Regions from separate parts of the Trinickia sp. NRRL B-1857 genome, predicted to be linked through region 2. Evidence: predicted binding sites of a transcription regulator. Region 2 holds the regulator's gene; the other holds the start of a gene.
The links. Region 2 encodes LexA, which represses DNA repair genes until DNA is damaged. Its sites were predicted from a motif close to ACTGTATNNNNATACAGT; they were not measured.
Positions count from the first base shown of each region.

Region 1: AB1286_RS06020 (PA0069 family radical SAM protein) is a predicted target of LexA. The motif match lies at 1,661-1,678, and genes of this name have one in related genera.

Region 1 covers NZ_JBFLUK010000001.1:1,383,944-1,387,128, forward strand. Annotated here, with positions in the region: gene AB1286_RS06015 (NINE protein) at 1-464, shown strand, start outside; gene AB1286_RS06020 (PA0069 family radical SAM protein) at 479-1,594, opposite strand; gene AB1286_RS06025 (hypothetical protein) at 1,884-2,264, shown strand; gene AB1286_RS06030 (response regulator transcription factor) at 2,325-2,867, opposite strand; rRNA gene rrf (5S ribosomal RNA) at 3,162-3,185, opposite strand, start outside.
Region 2 covers NZ_JBFLUK010000001.1:560,847-564,031, reverse strand. Annotated here, with positions in the region: gene AB1286_RS02615 (universal stress protein) at 1-256, shown strand, start outside; gene AB1286_RS02610 (DUF2939 domain-containing protein) at 344-925, opposite strand; gene AB1286_RS02605 (hypothetical protein) at 1,069-1,398, opposite strand; gene lexA (transcriptional repressor LexA) at 1,423-2,070, opposite strand; gene AB1286_RS02595 (CysB family HTH-type transcriptional regulator) at 2,290-3,185, shown strand, end outside.

The sequences.
Region 1 (3,185 bases), 820 kb from region 2:
GTCGCGTACCTTCCGCTCCCGCCCGTTTTCGCTCCAAAACGCTTACCGCCTTGCTCGCTTTCTTGTTCGGCAGCGTGGGTGCCCATCGCTTTTACCTTTACGGCCGGCGCGATGTGTTCGGCTGGGCACATGTGATCGGCACGGCGCTCGGGATTCCGGGCGTACTCATGCTTATCGCCACGCACCGTTCATCGACGCCCGGTTGGGTGCTCGCCGTTCTCGGCGCAAGCTCGCTGCTGGCGGCTTTCCTCGCCGCGATCGTCTACGGATTGCGCCCCGACGAAAAATGGGACGCCCAATTCAATGCCGGGGACGCTCGCCGGAGCCGCTCGGGCTGGGGCGTTGTCTTCGTCGTGATTTTTTCGCTGTTCATCGGCGCGCTCGGGCTAATGGCGGGACTCGCGGTCACGTTCCAGACGTACTTCGAGTCGCAAGGCGGGATTAGTACATCACTGTCCGAGTAGGCGAGCCGCGCAGCTCAGAAAAGATCCAGCTGCGGATTTTGTGGTCCGGGGGCGACTGGCCTTTTGAAATGAGACATATCGAGGATGCCGTGGCGGCGTGCATTGAGTCCCAGCCGTTTAACGGCTTTCTCGAATCGCTGCTTCAGTAGATCGGCCCACGCCCCCTCGCCCTTCATCCGCCGAGAAAAAGACGAATCGTAGTCTTTTCCGCCGCGCATATCTCGAACGCGAGCCATGACACGGTCGGCACGCTGCGGGAAATGGGCCGCCAGCCAGTCCTTGAATAGCGGCGCGACTTCCCATGGCAGACGTAGCACGATGTAGCTTGCGCTCGTTGCCCCCGCTTGCGCGCAAGCCTCGAGCACACGCTCGAGATCCGGCTCCGTAACGAACGGAATGACCGGCGCGATGCTGACACCCACCGGAATACCCGCTTGCGCGAGCGCTTGGATCGTGCGCAGCCGCCGCGTCGGCGTTGCGGCGCGAGGCTCTAGTGTCCGAGCGATATCCACGTCGAGCGTTGTAATCGTCACCGCGGCCATCACCTGGCCGCGCTCGGCCATCGGCGCGAGCAAATCGATGTCGCGCTCGATCAACGACGATTTCGTAATCGCCGCGAACGGGTGCCCGTGGTCATGCAAGATCTCGATAACTCGCCGGGTTAGCCGCAAGTCACGCTCGATGGGTTGGTATGCATCTGTGTTGACGCCGAGCGCGATCGGTTCGGGGATGTAGTTCTTCTTCATCAGCTCGCGCTCCAGCAGCGCGGGCGCATTGACTTTCGCATAGATTCGACTCTCGAAGTCGAGCCCCGGCGATAGCCCCAAGTAGCTGTGCGTTGGCCGCGCAAAGCAGTAGATACAGCCGTGTTCGCAACCCCGATAAGGGTTCAGCGAAACGCTGAATGGGATATCCGGGGACGCATTGTGCGTCAGGATACTTCGCGCCTGCTCCTCGAAGACTTGCGTTCTCAAAGGCGAAAGGCCGTCGCCTTCGCTATCGGGCGACCAACCGTCATCGAATGCGGCCCGCTCGTCGCGCTCATATCGGCCTTGCAAGTTCGTGACAGCGCCCCGCCCCTTTAGCGGCGCGGGCGGAGCGATAGGAAATTCGGCGTCGGGGTTGTCCATCATCGATGCAAACCAAGTGCGGCACTTGGCCTCTATTCACGTGCAAGAGTCAGTATATGCTTTTTTGCTGTATGGATATACAGTACACCAACCGAGCGAGCGGGCGTGATCGGTTGGCGTGTGAATGCCTCGGTGTCGCATATTTGCGCGACAGACGAAACGCGGGCTGCTTAGGAAGATGAGATCGGTGTCCGATGGGTGAGGCGGCAGGCTTCACCTGTCGCCCAGGCCGCCATTGCGCGAGGCATTGGCTCGCAACTTCATCTTCCGACCACGCAGGAGAATCCGCATGAAAACCGCCCTTCCGCTTATCGCAGCTCTCTTGGGCCTCGGCGCGGCTGGCGCCGCATACGCGTCGCCAGTCGGCAACTGGCAAGTCACTCACTATGATTTCGCCACGGGCGCCTCCGTCAATACGACGCAGGTCTGCTTGAGCGCCGACGGCACTTTTCGCCAAGATGGCTGGCTCGGCTACTGGAAGTCATCGCAATCAGGGGCCAACGTGATGGCGCGAGCGAGTGCTACGTCGGCAGTAGCGACGGCTGCCGATGTTACGACGGTAGTGACGGACAGCCTCATGACAGGTTTCAACGAGAGCTGGTCCGGAAATAACTTGAATAGCGGCTTCTACACCGTCAGCGTGTGGACGCGGCTAAGCACCTCCTGCTGATCCCGACAGGCGGCGGCCCGATGCCGGGGAGCGCTAGCTACTCCGGCTTCTCGGTGGCTTCTAAATCGCGCCTTTTCGCGGCGAGACGTCGGAGCGGCTCATCGGCTCCATGCGTTTGGGCTGGGCCGACTTCACGCGGTGTGTGGCGCGAGCGGCCGAGGCAGTGGATTCCCGGCTGAATAGCCCGAGCTGAAGCGCCTCGAAGATCGCTTCCGACTTCGAATGTACGTCGAGCTTAAAGTACAACCGCCGCACGAACGTGACGATAGTGTGGCGCGAGACCGCCATGATCTTCGCGGACTCTTTCAGAGAAAATCCCTTGGCGATGAGCGCAAGCGCCTCACGTTCGCGCGGTGACAGCTGAACGCTTAAAGACGTCGACTCTATCGCGTCTCCGGCGGCGGCCGAGAACGCTTTCTCATCGTCGAGCATGAACGGCCGTACTCGCGATGAGAATCGCTCCCCCCGCTGCCTTTTCATTGCTTTCCCCGGTTGATATTTCTTGCGTATCGGACGGCGCTGATCTATCGGGAATATCGAGCCGGAAGTGGTTCCGACGCCTGATCCTCCGACCAGTGCGCTCGACGATACCAGCGCTCGCATTCAATTTAGCAAATAAGGAAGATTCTGGCCGATTAACGCGAGACTGATTATTTGACACACGAACATCGAACTTGCGTCCGATGCGCAATAAGTCACCCCGTTTCGCCGGGCGATATCCATTTCATTAGCGCGTTTATTGCGTGCCATTGCCGCTGACGCTTCCGGGTGCGCAATAAGTAGCACGGCGCTTACGAAGCAATTTTCAGTGCACCGGGATGCAGAGACGGCATTTTCCGCCGCGCAAAGCAAAAACCCCCGACAGCGGTGTGCTATCGGGGGTTTTTCAATGGAGAAGCCTGACGATTACCTACTTTCACA
Region 2 (3,185 bases):
GGCGCACGGCCATTTCGCCTTCGGCCATCCGATCGATGAGATCGCCAATTTGGCGGATGAACTGAAGGTCGATCTCATTGTCGTCGGCCATCGCGCGCGCAGCGGGTTGTCGCGATGGTGGATGGGCTCCGGCAATACGCTTTTGCTCGATCGCGTCTCTTGCAGCATTCTCGTTGCGGTATCGACCGCGCACGAGAAGGAAGCCGTCGATGTCAAAGCGACGGCCGCCACATCGGCTGGCGGCGCCGGTACCTGAGCGTGGCTCTATTGCTGCCGGCCTGCGGCGATCGCTGCCACCACGCGAGCCGGAGACGTCCGGCTCATCTCGTCGCTTATCGGCGCGTCAACGATTGAGCTCGACCGCGTCGATTTGCCACGTGAACCAGCCGCGGCGATGCAAGATGACGCTATAGGGCACGCCACCGGTATCGCGCGTATACGTGACTGCGAACGTGCTCGTATCGCGATAGCCGGCATCTGCCTTGGCGCGCGGCGCGGACACTTGGCCCGGCGCGGAAGCGGGTCCCGCCGGCGTTTCTTGGGCTTGCGGTGCCGCGCCCGCTTGTCGATCTCCGGCCGGCGGCGGTGCCTCTCCGGGCTCGCCTCGAGGCGGCATGCCTTTGAGCAATGCGACGACGCCGTCCGGTGTCGCATAGGCATCGACGAGCGGATTCACGAATGCCATACCGACTAGCGCGCCCAATGCCGTAAGCGGATGTTGAAGCTTTTCCGCATCGACACGCCGACTCAACATCTGAGTCACTTCGACCTTGAGACTAGCTCGCAACGCGGGATAGTCGACATAGCGATTGATCGTTGCCGTATCGCGCGCTTGCACTGCCTCTCTCAGCCGGCTGAGGACGAGATAGGGCGAGGCGTAAGCGAAAACGGCAAGCACCACGACGATGAATACGATGCCTGTCACGAGCGTTGTCGTGAGTGGCTTTCGTGGATTGGAACGGTTCTCTGCGGTCATGAAAGGATGGCCTTTATCGATGTTCAATGTTGTTCATTGACAGCGATCGCGCCGAAACGATCCCCCATGCCGCCCATTCTCCCGCAAGCGTCTCAACCCCATTGCGCCGCGGCTACGCCTGCACGTTCATCGTCGATGCATCGATCGATCATTTTGCATACGGCGTCGATCGAGCCGACGAGGATCACACGAGACGGACCGTGATAGACGCGAACCGGCGCGCGACGTGCCGGTTCGGCATGCAGTGCGCTATTGAGCGAGACGCGCGCGAATGCCGGCAACGCGGCAGGCTGCGTTGCCGTGTCAGGCTGCCGCGCGGGGCTGATCGCGGCGGCCTCGAGCGGCGGGCACTGGATGAGTCCGCGCAAATGGCGCAAGCGGCCGAAAGTGCGGAAAGGCATGAGGCGGGCAAGGCGATCCATGGCGGCTCCCTAACGTGTGCGGAATCAAAATTCGGACGGGCGAATCAGCCCGACCGCAATGCCTTCGAGCGCGAAATCGGCGCTGCCGGCTTGAACGAAGATGTTCTCGTAGTCCGGGTTTTCGGCGATCAGCTCGATACCGTTGGGACGGCGTTTCAGGCGTTTGACGGTCACGTCGTCTCCCAGACGGGCGACGATGATTTGGCCGTCTTTGGCTTCGGTGCGCTTTTGCACGGCCAACAAGTCGCCGTCGAGAATGCCGGCGTCGCGCATCGATAGCCCGCGCACCTTCAATAGGTAATCGGGCTTGCTCGAAAACAGCGCCGGATCGCAGGCGTAGTGCTGCGAAATGTGCTCTTGCGCGAGGATCGGGCTGCCGGCGGCGACGCGGCCGACGAGCGGCAACGAAAGCTGCATCAAAGCCGGATGCGGTAGCGAGAACTGATGCGGCATGTCCTCGGGCGCCAGCAGCCGAATGCCGCGCGAGGCGCCGGCCGCTAATTCGATGACGCCTTTGCGGGCGAGCGCGCGCAGATGTTCTTCGGCCGAGTTCGCCGACGAGAACCCAAGTGCCGCAGCAATCTCGGCGCGAGTGGGCGGGAAGCCGCTCTGCTCGATCGATTGGCGGATCAGATCGTATACCTGCTGCTGCCTTGCGGTAAGTTTGGTCATGTCGCACTGTATGGATAGACAGGTTGCTGTATTTTTATACAGTATTCGACGAAGATCAAGCCCTGTGTTGCGACCCCACCGCAGCTTTAGTACGAATCGATATAAAAAAATGAGGATTTATTAGTTCTGGGAATAAAAAGCTTCGCCTAGACTGGCTCGACCCGGGCGCCGAGAGTCGGCGCCGACCGACGATTCCGCTTGTTCTAGAGAGACACTCGCATGAACTTTCAGCAGTTGCGCTTCGTGCGCGAGGCGGTGCGCCGCAATCTGAATCTGACGGAAGTCGCCAACGCGCTATTCACGTCCCAGTCGGGCGTGTCCAAGCAGATCAAAGATCTGGAGGACGAACTCGGCATCGACATTTTCGTGCGCCGCGGCAAGCGGCTCACGGGGCTCACCGAGCCGGGCAAGGCCGTGCATCAACTGATCGAACGCATGCTGCTCGACGCCGAGAACATGCGCCGCGTCGCCCGGCAATATGCCGACGAGCAGACGGGGCACCTCGTCGTCGCGACGACGCACACGCAGGCGCGCTATGCGCTGCCCAAAGTCGTGCGCGAGTTCACGCGCGCCTATCCCAAAGTGCAACTGGCCTTGCGCCAAGGCAATCCGCAACAGATTGCCCAAATGCTGATCGACGGCGAGGCCGATATCGCGATTTCGACCGAGGCGCTCGATCGTTTTTCCGACATCGTCACGTTCCCTTGCTACTCGTGGCACCACATCGTCGTCGTGCCCAAGGGCCACCCGCTTGCCGGCCGGGAGCGCGTGACGCTCGAGCATGTCGCGGAATATCCGATCGTGACTTACGACCGCGATTTTACGGGCCGCTCGCATATCGACGCGTCGTTCGCCAAAATCGGCGTGCTGCCGGACGTCGTGCTGACGGCAATCGATGCCGACGTCATCAAGACGTATGTCGAGTTGGGGATGGGCGTGGGTATCGTCGCGGCCATGGCTTACGATCCGAAGCGCGATTCGGAACTTGTGGCGCTCGACACGCAACATCTGTTCGAAGGCAGCACGACGCGCGTCGGTCTGCGCAGGGGGGCCTTCATGCGAGCCTACGCATACCGCTTCATCGAAATGTTCGCGCCGCAGTTGTCCGAAGCCGG